Regions from separate parts of the Paenibacillus sp. FSL R7-0026 genome, predicted to be linked through region 1. Evidence: riboswitches for the same ligand, from Rfam matches in the RefSeq annotation. Region 1 holds a riboswitch; each other region holds the start of a gene.

The links. A riboswitch is a leader RNA that binds a small molecule or an ion and turns the genes downstream of it on or off. The one in region 1 is predicted to bind thiamine pyrophosphate.
Region 2: it holds a riboswitch for thiamine pyrophosphate, as region 1 does, so the genes downstream of both, MKY44_RS16270 (thiamine phosphate synthase) here and tenA (thiaminase II) in region 1, are expected to answer to the same signal.
Region 3: it holds a riboswitch for thiamine pyrophosphate, as region 1 does, so the genes downstream of both, MKY44_RS02380 (ABC transporter substrate-binding protein) here and tenA (thiaminase II) in region 1, are expected to answer to the same signal.
Region 4: it holds a riboswitch for thiamine pyrophosphate, as region 1 does, so the genes downstream of both, MKY44_RS04500 (ABC transporter ATP-binding protein) here and tenA (thiaminase II) in region 1, are expected to answer to the same signal.

What each region holds. Positions count from the first base shown of each region.
Region 1 is NZ_JBBORG010000001.1:3,253,944-3,257,109, forward strand. Features, by position in the region: gene MKY44_RS14535 (endo-1,4-beta-xylanase) at 1-1,467, shown strand, start outside; TPP riboswitch at 1,675-1,772, shown strand; gene tenA (thiaminase II) at 1,886-2,548, shown strand; gene MKY44_RS14545 (CotH kinase family protein) at 2,673-3,166, shown strand, end outside.
Region 2 is NZ_JBBORG010000001.1:3,694,900-3,698,065, reverse strand. Features, by position in the region: gene MKY44_RS16275 (ABC-F family ATP-binding cassette domain-containing protein) at 35-1,585, shown strand; TPP riboswitch at 1,661-1,770, shown strand; gene MKY44_RS16270 (thiamine phosphate synthase) at 1,995-2,657, shown strand; gene thiO (glycine oxidase ThiO) at 2,675-3,166, shown strand, end outside.
Region 3 is NZ_JBBORG010000001.1:490,566-493,731, reverse strand. Features, by position in the region: gene MKY44_RS02395 (hypothetical protein) at 1-80, opposite strand, end outside; gene MKY44_RS02390 (VOC family protein) at 255-641, shown strand; gene MKY44_RS02385 (NAD-dependent epimerase/dehydratase family protein) at 659-1,414, shown strand; TPP riboswitch at 1,560-1,672, shown strand; gene MKY44_RS02380 (ABC transporter substrate-binding protein) at 1,981-3,021, shown strand.
Region 4 is NZ_JBBORG010000001.1:991,135-994,300, reverse strand. Features, by position in the region: gene MKY44_RS04505 (radical SAM/SPASM domain-containing protein) at 142-1,017, opposite strand; TPP riboswitch at 1,200-1,302, shown strand; gene MKY44_RS04500 (ABC transporter ATP-binding protein) at 1,462-2,226, shown strand; gene MKY44_RS04495 (ABC transporter permease) at 2,216-3,031, shown strand; gene MKY44_RS04490 (ABC transporter substrate-binding protein) at 3,090-3,166, shown strand, end outside.

The DNA.
Region 1 (3,166 bases):
CTCATCGATGGTGTGGGTTTGCAATCCCACTATAATTTGGAATCCCCGCCCATCAAGGAAATTGAAAAAACGATCAACATGTTCGCCGAACTTGGATTGGATATTCAGATCACGGAACTGGATGTGGATAGCGGAATTCCATTTGGTGAAGAGATGTCGGATGAAGTTGCGGTAAAGCAGGCGTATCGATATAAGGAACTGTTGGATTTGTACAAAAAACACAAAGATCATATTTCTTCAGTTACCTTATGGGGACTCCAAGATGAGAAGTCTTACAACAACCAGGCTATGCTGTTTGATTCAGCCCTGAAGGCCAAAAAAGCATACTGGGGGCTCGTGGATGAATCCAGCTTGCCTGTGTTGACACAGAGGGCCGTCTCACTTTCGGGTAAACCGGATATCAAAAAACAGTCACAAGATCCGCTCTGGAACAAAGCGGTGTCTACTCCACTGAAGGGTGACTCTTCGGGAACAGCCAGTTTCCGCACCTTATGGGATCATAGTAACCTGCATATCCTTGTGGATGTTCAGGATGCAAAGGCAGATGTGAATGACAGAGTAGATATCTTTGTTGATCTCAACAATGGCAAGACCACTTCATATGAAGCAGATGACCGACACGTAATCATTAAGCGGTCGGGCAAAGCTGAGGGAGCGGAGCAGCGTTCATATCGTGTACGCGAGACCAAAGCCGGATATCAGGTTGAATTGTCCATTCCATGGGGTGGTATCCAAGCCGGTTCAGAATATGAAGTTGGCTTGGATATCCGTGTGACTGATGGCGGTGCAAATGGGACACAACCTTATAATCCACTATACTGGAATGATCGAACACAATCTCAGGAACAAGATACAAGCAAATACGGCGTGATTCAACTCGCCCCTATGCCCCAATCTGCACAAGCTGTGCAAGGGATTGTTCAGATTGATGGGAAGAAAGACGCCCTATGGAATAAGGCTGTACCATTTGAAGTAAAAAGGTTGAATGAGACCGAAGGTGCAGAGGCAGTGGCTCGCGCAATGTGGTCGGGTGAGTATCTATACCTGCTGATCGACGTCACTGATCCAAACATCATCACAGATAGTATCAACCCATGGGATCAGGATTCGGTTGAGATTTTCCTGGACGAGAATCACCAGCGCACACCGTATTCTCAATATGATGATGCCCAGTTCAGAATCAGTGCAGACAATATGGCAACCTTTGCAGGGGGTGCCTCGCCTGGACGCCTTGTAAGTGCTGTGAAGAAAACAAATAAAGGATATCTCGTAGAAGCCCGAATCCAGTTACATTCACTGACGCCTAAAGCAGGAAATGTTCTCGGTTTCGAGCTTCAAGTTAACGACAACCAGGGCGGAGGTAAGCAGAGCGTAGCCAAGTGGAATGATACAACCAATGAGAGCTGGAGAAACACTTCCCAGTACGGAATACTCACTTTTGCGGGAAAGGACAAACTCGGGCATTAAACCATCGGCAGTAATTGTAAGAATAGAAACCATCATAACAGTGGCTAAAACTCAACCATTGTTGTGATGGTTTTTTGTCGTTTACATACGTCACTCAAGCTGATGAGGGCGATACAATCTGCCTTGACTATATTTAACAGCCCTTGATATACTAAATGAATGTTATTTTTTCTTTTATGTGGATAAGAAAGTAATTAACTACATACTAACCGTTTGCGAGGGAGCCTTAACCGGCTGAGAGGGTGTTAAACCGACCTTACCTGATTTGGATAATGCCAACGTAGGGATGCAACGATGAAACACTGTACTTGGGTAGCTCATGCGAACCCCCTTGTTTTAGTGTATTTGTCTGCGAAACATCCTATGGATGTTTCGTTTTTTTGTTTTTAAATACGTACATTATGAATTGGAGGAACACATGTTGACTATTTCAGAGAGACTATATCAGGCAGCACAGCCCGTGTGGAAGGAATGTCTCGAGCATCCCTTTGTTAAAGGAATCGGAGATGGTACCTTACCAGTTGAACAATTTCGTTATTATTTGCTGCAAGACTACTTGTACCTGTTCGAATATGCCCGTGTATTTGCACTAGGTATCGTCAAGTCGCACGACCCCAAATTGATGCAGTTTTTTAGTAAAAACGTAGATAACATCCTGAATGGTGAAATGAAAATTCATCGTTCTTATATGGAGCGATTAGGAATTACAGAGGATCATGTTTTCCAGGTAAAACCTGCACTGAAAAATGCAGCATATACTAACTATATGCTCTCTGTTTCCCATGCAGGTGGCATAGCAGAAGTACTTGTATCCATTCTGGCCTGCTCATGGAGCTATGCAGAGATTGGTCAAGTCCTTGCCCAAAAGCCAGGCGCAGCTGATCATCCTTTTTACGGAGAGTGGATCACAGGATATGCTTCCTCTGAATACAACAGCAGCAATCAATCCCTTGTGACGTTTACGGATAAGCTATTAGAAGGCTGTAGCGAGGAAACATACCAACGGATGGAGGATATTTTCGTGATGTGTAGTCGCTTTGAGCTTGATTTTTGGGAGATGTCATGGAGGCTGGAGCCTTAAGTTCACTGGTAGTTAATTCAATTAGAGAGTACCATATGACGCCACTCATTCAGATTCATTTAAGAATTGCCATCTATGATGATTACATATAAAAAGATTCAACAACAATCATGAGGTGATGGCAATGAGCATATACAAATGGCCTAAATTTATCGGTGTAGCGGTGTTATGTACTGCAATGCTGACGGCATGCAGCTCGACTAATCAAGAGAATGGAGACTCGGACAACAATCCGACTGAAAAGGAACAAACGAATACGGATAATCAGAGTAAAACGGAGAATACTGCGCAGACAGTAGGGTATGCCGATCAAATCAACAAAACTGAGGTTATGTCCATTTCGATTGATGTGGATGAAACGGCATGGAAAGAAATGCTGGATAATGCAAATGAGGAGCAGTACATCTCAGCTAATATTACGATTAACGGAACAACGATTGAAAACGTCGGAATTCGTCCAAAGGGTAACTCCAGCCTTCGGCAAGTCGCTAGCGATGATACAACGGATCGATATAGTTTCAAAATCAAGTTTGATGAGTATGTTAAGGATCAAACTTGGATGGGGTTGGACAAGCTCGTTGTGAACAACATGATTAGCGACAATAGTTATATGAAGGA
Region 2 (3,166 bases), 440 kb from region 1:
AGTAATGTCTAATAGATAGGAGCAACCTCATCTTATGAGTTTATTGTCAGTAGAGAACGTAAGTCACAATTTTGGAGATCGCACGTTATTTAAAAATGTATCGTTTCGTTTACTTGCCGGAGAGCGGGTAGGACTTGTTGGTGCCAATGGTGTGGGTAAATCCACATTAATGAACATCCTTACCGGTAAATTGCTTAAAGATAGTGGAAAAGTGGAATGGACACCTAAGGTCCGTTATGGATATCTGGATCAGCACACGAAGCTTACGCCAGGCAAAACCATACGTGACGTGCTTAAAGATGCATTCCTTCCGTTGCTTGAATTGGAAAAAGAAATGATGAATATTACGGACCAGATGGCAGATGCAGATCCAGATAAGCTGGAGCAGTTGCTGGAAGAGATGGGCGATATTCAGGAACAACTGGAACAGGGCGACTTTTATCTGATTGACGTAAAAGTGGAAGAGATGGCCAATGGTCTTGGTTTGTCCGCAATTGGTCTTGATCGGGATGTCGCAGCTCTAAGTGGTGGACAACGTACCAAGGTGCTTCTTGCCAAGCTTCTGCTTGAGAAACCTACAGCTCTTTTGCTGGATGAGCCGACCAACTATCTGGATGTAGAGCACATTGAATGGCTGTCACGTTACCTGAAGGACTACCCGCACGCGTTCCTCTTAATCTCCCATGACACGGAATTCATGAATGAAGTCGTAAATGTCATTTATCATTTGGAATTTGCCAAATTAACGAGATATGCAGCGAACTATAACAAGTTCCTCGAGATGGCTGATATGAATAAAGCCCAGCATATTGATGCATACGAGAAGCAGCAAGAGTACATCAAGAAGCAGGAAGATTTCATTCAGCGTAACAAGGCACGTGCTTCAACTTCAGGTCGAGCGAAGAGCCGGGAGAAACAGCTGGACAGAATTGAACGTATTGATCGTCCAGATGAAGCAGCCAAACCAACGTTCAAATTCAAGGATGCCCGCGCGAGCAGCAAAACGGTCTTTGAGGGTATTGATTTTGAAATTGGATACACGTATCCTTTGCTGCCCAAAATGACGATGACGATTGAGCGCGGTGAGAAAATTGCCATCGTAGGTTGTAATGGTGTGGGTAAATCAACACTGCTGAAAACCATCCTGGGAAAAATATCTCCACTCAGTGGAAAGACTTTCTTGGGAGATTATCTGGAAACGGCCTATTTTGAGCAGGAAGTTCGTGCTGGGAATATCACGCCGATTGAGGATGTCTGGAATGAGTTTTCACATTTGACCCAGAATGAGGTCCGTGGTCATCTCGCTCGCTGTGGGTTGAAAAATGAGCATATTACCCGTCCGCTTAACATGCTGAGTGGTGGAGAGCAAGCCAAGGTTCGTTTATGCAAACTCTTGATGCGTGAAAGCAACTGGATTTTATTCGATGAGCCGACAAACCATCTCGATGTCACAGCCAAAGCGGAGTTGCAGCGTGCCTTGCAAGAATTCAAGGGAACGGTGTTACTGGTATCTCATGAACCTGATTTCTACGAGGGTTGGGTCACCAAAACATGGAATGTTGAAGAATGGTCTGAGAAAAACTAGACAATTCAAGCAATGCTTAATAGAAATGAACGGTGACAAAAAAATCCGTCTATGGTAATATAGGCTACAACTTCATATGAACACTAGGGGGGCCGCACGATGCGGCTGAGATGGAAGAATGCGATTCTGGACCCTTTGCACCTGATCTGGATCATACCAGCGTAGGGAAGTGGCGAGCGCGTTTCAGTGAATGACTTGAGCAAACGGCAATTCGAAGGATTCAACCGTCTGTTTAACGAATTGAAACATGCAGTTGCGTGTATAACGTTAAGGCTATAGGGTCTATAGCTTTATTGCACGAAATGAACTGTATGTATCAGTCAGTCATCTGGTCCTATAATTAATACGCAGCCACTCCCCTACGGGAGTGGCTTTTTTGTGTTTTCATAGCATTCACGCATGGAAGGAGATGAACAGTACGGTAATTTCTCATGAACATGTTCAAGAATCATTTGAATTGCATGTTGTATCTACGGGTGCAGGGGATCAAGCATCTTTTGTAAAAGCTGCAAAGGACGTTTGGCCATGGGTGGACTATATTCACATACGAGAGAAACAACTCTCGTGGCAACAAAAGATCGGTTGGGCTGAAAGTCTGCGTGGTGTTGGCGTTCCATCTTGTCGTATCGTTATCAATGGTTCAGAGCTGCCTTCACAGAATGACATCTATGGCGGTGTACATTGGGGGCAAGATGCGATACGAAACTATAACCCTGCTGTTATAAGCAATGTGCAACGCCTTCGTCTGGGTATATCTGTTCATTCAATCGATGAGGCAAAACTCGCTGAAGAACGGGGAGCCGATTACCTATTCTTCGGGCATGTCTACTCAACCAACAGTAAGCCGGATCTTGAACCAAGAGGATTATATGCTCTGGCTGAAGTGTGCTCTGGTGTCTCCATTCCTGTCATGGCGATTGGGGGCATCGAACCGGGAAACATTCACGCTATTCGCTTTGCAGGCGCACAGGGAGTCGCTGTGATCTCGAATGTATGGGCGAGCGATTCCCCGGATCGGGCGGCTGCATTATTAAGGCAGGCTATCGTTGCTACAGAAAGTCTGAGTCGCTGAATCAAGGAGATGAGAGGATGAAAAAGATCATTACAGATAGACCAGATAAGATTCATGCAGAAACGATTATTGTAGGCGGAGGCGTTGTTGGTTGTGCCATTGCGTATGAGCTTGCTTCCCGTGGACAGGATGTGCTGTTGCTGGAGCGTTCGGCGATTGCAGGTGGCACTTCTTGCGCGGCGGCTGGAATGCTGGCGGCAGATAGTGAGGATTTTGCTCATCCTTTGATGGCTAAGCTCGCCAGGCAGAGTAGACAGTTACTTATCGAGCAACAGGTGCTAATGGCTACACTCAGTGAGGTAGAGGTTGGTCTGCAACGTCAGGGATTCCTAACTCCTTTTCGTTCATACAGTGAATTAAGTAGTTACAAGGACAATCGGAAGTCTGCGTTGTCTGCTTCTGCTGATGAGGTATGGTGGGATCGTTCCGTTGTGCAACAGGAGGCATCATGGCTTAACAGAGATACGTATGGAGCCTACTACAGACCTTACGAGAGTGAGGTTCTTCCC
Region 3 (3,166 bases), 2.8 Mb from region 1:
ATCATGACCAAGACCATTCCTGTACACATCATTAATCCGAAAATAATCTGTTCCTTCTTGCTGGTTGGCAATTCTCTCATCCTCTCTGTTTACCTTCGTAATTATAGAGATGACCAAACCCTCCACATAAGTGAACATTCTGTGAACAATTATGTTTTTTCCAATTTAAAATTGGATTTGACAACCATGTAGTACAGCCCTATGATATCCCTTAAAATGGTAGAAACATTCACTACATAAGGAGGATTTAGATTATGAGTTTTCAAAAACGTATTGACCATGTTGGTATTGCCGTACGTGATCTGGAGACCACGCTGCGTTTCTATACGGAGATTGTTGGTCTTGAATTAAAAGACCGGGTAACCCATACTAACGGCGTCATTCAGCTCGCCTTTCTTGGCTTCAATGGAAGTAACGAGACTGAGATTGAGTTAATTCAAGGATACAGCGACAAGCTGCCTTCCGAAGGTACGGTGCACCATTTTGCGATCCACGTGGATGATCTTGATTCTGAGTACAAACGCATTCAATCCACCGAAGCCGAATTTATCGATGGAGAGATTATCACACTGCCTAACGGTTACCGCTATTTCTTCATCTATGGACCTGAAAAGGAATGGATTGAGTTCTTCCAGCGCTAAGAATTGGAGCTGATTTCATGAACATTTTAATTACCGGCGCAGCCGGGAAAATTGGACGTGACTTGTCCCAACACTTGTCAGAAGCATTTCACCTGCGACTCACGGATTTGAATATCGACAGACTGCATACGTATCAAGGGACAAGCCATGAGATCATGACGCTGGATGTGACAGATCCCGAAGCCTGTCAGCATGCTTGCGAAGGCATGGATGTGGTTGTACATCTGGCGGGAGACCCTTCCCCGCATGCCGGATTTTATGAATCGTTGTTGGATATCAATATCAAAGGTACATTTAATATATTCCGTGCAGCTAAAGACCAAGGTGTACGAAGAGTCATTCTTGCAAGCAGTGCTCAGACGATTGAGGGGTACCCCATTGATGCTCAAGTCTATCCGGACATGCCCACACGCCCGCGGAATTTGTACGGGGTTAGCAAATGTTTTGGAGAATCGCTCGCTTCCTATTTTGCGTATACCGAAGGTTTACAAAGTGTTGCGGTACGTATAGGTGCATATGATGATTTTCAACCGGACGGACCAGTGCTGGAGGCAAGGGATATGAGCGCGTATATTAGTCCGGCTGACTTGTGCGATTTGATGTTCAAAGCAATTACAACTACAGATCTGGAGCCCTTCACCATACTGCATGGGATCTCGAATAATCGGTTTAAACGATTGAATCTGGAAACCACTCAGAGACAGGTAGGTTATGAGCCCAAATCCGATGCTTTTGCACTCAGTCAGATTTCCTTATATGATTCGCCACGATAATTATTGAAAATAACACATCCAAACAGGCTGATATACATATGTATATCAGCCTCTTTGATAAGTTCATACGTGTCCCCATCCAGTTCCTGACTGGACACGTTCCACCCGCTGGCCTATAATTACACCTAGTAATGCCCGTAACTTCATAGTTTCCCAGGGGAGTCGGAATTGGCCGGCTGAGAGTGTATCCCACCAAGATACTAACCCTTAGACCTGATCTGGATCATGCCAGCGTAGGAATCGGAGTATATCGAAATGGCACAGCCCTATGGCTGAACGCCACCTCTCTAACGCCTGCACGCGTCCCGGAATACGGGGCGCTTTTTTTGTTACTATCAGAAAGTATAAGTTTGGAAGCATCACCTTTCTGATATTGCAAGAAAAACTGCCGCTAAACGCGGTCTGGCTTCCTTGAATGACATCGATGGACGTTTACTTACGCTCAAAAATAACGTCATCCGGATCTCAACTGGTATAAATCTGTCGATTTATGCAAGATGATTGGATATGAAGCCAAGGAGTACCCCGTGCCAATCGGCCGGACATACCGAAGGAGAGAACCACAGATGAAATGGAGTAAAACGATGGGATTGTTGCTCTTATGCGTGCTTATGGTGACTGTAGCCGCATGTGGTAGCAAAGAAGCTGCCCCAGCTGGGCAGAACGGCAACACAAATACGGAAAGCAGCAACGAAGGTGACACTGCCGCCATGAAAGATATTAAAGTGGTGCTCGACTGGACACCAAATACGAATCATACAGGCCTGTATGCAGCTGTAGATCAAGGTTTTTATAAGGCCGAAGGCTTGAACGTGGAGATTGTACAACCAGGTGCCGGTGGCGCAGATACAATGGTTGCCTCGAATGAAGTGCCTTTTGGCGTAAGTTATCAGGAGAGTGTAACTCAAGCCCGCACACAGGGTGTTCCATTGGTCTCCATCGCAGCAGTTATTCAGCATAATACATCCGGGTTCGCTGCTCCGGCGGATCGGAAGATCAAATCACCGAAAGATTTTGAAGGTAAAACCTATGGCGGATGGGGCTCCCCTGTGGAAGAAGCCGTGATGCAATCCATTATGGAAGGCGAAGGCGCCGATGTATCCAAAGTGAAAAACATTAACATGGGTGATGCCGACTTTTTCACCGCAGTGAAACGGGATATTGATTTCGCGTGGATTTTCTACGCTTGGACGGGGATTGAAGCCGAACTACGCGGGGAACCGATCGACATGTTATATGTGAAGGATTATTCAGATGCACTGGATTATTACACGCCTGTCCTCGTAACAAACGAGCAGACGATCCAAAACGACCCTGAGCTGGTGAAAGCGTTCCTGAAAGCCACCTCCGAAGGATATCAATACGCAATTGATCATCCTGAAGACGCAGCGAACATTCTGATCAAGGCTGTACCGGATCTGGATAAAGACCTCGTACTGGCAAGCCAGAAATGGCTTAGTCCCAAGTACACAGATGACGCCCCGCGTTGGGGTGAGCAAAAGCAGGAAGTATGGCAGAACTACACCGACTGGATGTTTAGCAAAAAACTGCTGGATGAACAGATCGATGTGAGCAAGGCATATACAAACGAGTTTTTACCCCAATAAAAATTGCTTAAGTTTAACTTTTTTACACAAGAACGAAGAGTACAGAACCCATCTGAAGAAGCGAAGCGTTCGCCTTTATCCCCGGATTTCCCCATTGAAAATGGATTCAAGAAATCTGGGGATAACAGCGATCGGAAGAGGGTAC
Region 4 (3,166 bases), 2.3 Mb from region 1:
CAATATGCTGAAATCAACCTCTGGTATGCTCATTTGTAACGTATGTACCCCTAACTTTAATCACCGATAACAAAGAAAGACCACTACATTTGTCTCCAAATGTGTGATCTTGAATGGCTTCCGGCTTGCTGATATAAGATATCAGGCTCCGAATCTCTGACGATAACCGCACTTTCGACACAACTCTTCTACAGCTTCCCGCCTGGAGAAGCCATATACCAGATTGTTCGCTCGCTCACCCTCAATAATCTCCGAGAATGACTTCTCGTGCACATTACCCAGGTTAATTACACCCTCGCCATCAAGACAGCATGGAACCACCGTTCCATCCACAAGTACAGCTGCCTGACCGCGAAGTGCGTGGCAAAAACCTTTGCCGTCATCTTCAGGTGCATCCAGACTTGGCCACTGGAACTCATGGTCCTGATTCAGGTATACATTCGGGGCAATTTTTACCCCGCTGCCTGGAACCACTTTTTCCTCAATGCGGAAGTCCAGATTGAACTCACGTTCCAGTACTTCAAGGGTCTCCCGATTTCGATTCATCTGAGCATTTGTGAAGTTATCCTGCGTCAGATTCCACAGCCGGAATGAGATGATGACATTGTGCTTAACGGCCTCGTGTACAAAGGACAAAATATGACGCAGGTAACCGTCACGGTCTGTTGAACCTTCATGCCCATCGAAGCTGTGCAGGGAGAAATTCATCTGCCGCAGCGCTGGTTTGCCAAGCAATTTATGCTGAGTCTTGGGTAACAGTGTACCATTCGTTGTAATGTTCACCTTGAGTCCCTTCTCATGTGCGGAATCGAGCAACAGATCTATTTTGGGATGCAACAAGGGTTCGCCTTTGACATGTAGATAAATATGATTGGTGTGTGGTTTAACTTGTTCCAGTATATTGTTGAAGACTTCAGGGTCAATGAATCCTTTGGCACGTTGCGTCTGCGGACAGAAGCTGCAAGCCAGATTGCAGATACTCGTGATCTCAATATATACTTTTTTGAACGTTTTCAACTCGGGTCCCCATTCTGCCTAGGAGGGAGAACAATCCCACCTGCATTTTGTGATCCGGCCTGTACGGGCCATCCCTATTATATCGGGTTCATGAGCCGAGGTAAATTGTTCAGTTATCATGCTGCCTCTTTACAGTTCATGTTCAAGTGATATATGCTGAACAGACAACTGCATATCTTGAACTTTTGCACTAGGGGAGCCTTGCGGCTGAGACGAATATGACTATTCGGACCCTTTGAACCTGATCTGGATCATACCAGCGGAGGGAAGTGGAGCGGCCTTTTAGTAAGCGGAATTTTTTCATGTATGTGAAGATTAAATTGCGGATTTAACTTACAGACCCACTCATTTCTCCGGAAATGGGTGGGTCTTTTTTGTTCCTTTTGCAGAGTATAGGATGCCGTTGTTATTCCAGCAGTCTGGCATTAAGGGGGTGAGGATCAGATGACCAACCATGTAACCATTGAGAACATAAGCTTCGCTTTTTCCGAAAAAAAGGATTCACCCGTACTCGCCAATGTGTCGCTTCAGGTTCAACAAGGAGAATTTGTCTCGCTTATCGGGTCCAGCGGATCAGGTAAAAGCACACTCTTCAAGCTGCTCGCAGGCTTGCATGAGCCAACCGTCGGCACCATCGATATTGCTGATGTACCGCACGGACAACGGCTCGGACGAGTCGCCTATATGCCGCAGAAAGATCTGCTGTTATCCTGGCGTACCGTCATGGAGAACTGCATGCTGCCTGCCGAGCTTGCACCAGGTCGACAGGACAAGGACAAACTACGAGCCGATATCATCGCAGGATTGGCAAGGTTCGGCTTGTCCCGTTATGAGCAGGCCTATCCAGATGAGTTATCCGGCGGCATGCGGCAGCGGGTGGCATTGCTGCGTACCTTGCTTACAGGCGGGCAGCTCATGTTGCTGGATGAACCCTTCGGTGCACTCGACGCCTTAACCAAACGAGAAATGCATCGCTGGTTGCTGGAGCTGTGGGAGGGCTTTGGCCAAACCGTGCTGTTCATTACACATGACATCGAAGAAGCCCTGCTGTTAAGTGACCGTATCATTCTGTTAACTCCAGGGGGACAAGGTCAGCAGTTGCGGGAGATGACGGTTCCTTTACCACGCCCAAGGCATTCGGACATGATCTACGAACCGGCTCTCGTGCAGATGAGGAAACAACTGGAGGAACAACTGCATGCAAAATGATAGAGCTGAGGTTAGCGTCTGGACGTGGTGTTTTAAGTGGCTCTCGAGGTCGTTTTCCCAATATGGTTTGTTTATTATGCTCATGCTCTTATTACTGGCGATCTGGGAAGTGATTGTGCGTATGGGATGGGTGCCCTCCTTCATCATTCCTGCACCCACAGCCATCGTAAGCTCACTGGTTGAGCATCGTCGTCTGCTGTTGACTATCCATCTGCCTGCTACCTTTATGGAGGTTGTTGTTGGTTTTGTCTTATCCATAGTGACTGGAATTACGCTAGCAACAGGCATGCATATGAACCGATCGATTGAAAAGGCCATATATCCCTTCATTGTGATCAGTCAGACCATCCCGCTGATTGCCTTGTCCCCGGTATTCATCCTGTGGTTTGGCTATACGTTGTGGAGCAAAGTCGCGGTGGTGTTCTTAATCGCATTCTTCCCCATTGTGGTCAGTACCTACGATGGACTCCGCCAAGGCGATTCAGAGCAGCGTGAACTGCTGCTTACCATGGGCGCCAGCAAGTGGGATATTTTTTGCAAACTCCAGGTTCCACTGGCACTTCCCTCTTTTTTCTCAGGGTTAAAGATGTCTGTGGTGTACTGCGTGGTTGGGGCAACGATTGGCGAATGGCTCGGTGGCAGCAAAGGTCTCGGATACTTCAGCCGTCGCATGTCCAGCAACATGAACACGGATGCGATGTTTGCAGCTATTGTGCTTTTATCCCTGCTGGGGATCGTTTTGTTTGTACTGATTGCCTGGCTGGAGAAACGGTTTTGCTTACGACGTCATGGAGAGAAAAAATAGCTGGATAAAAAAAGAGCAATTAGATGTAAACAAAACGATGAAATGAGGAACTTCATTTATGAATAACAAAGGTATATACTCCCTGCTTCCCATCATACTCATTAGCCTTTTGCTGATCGTTAGCGGATGCAGCAC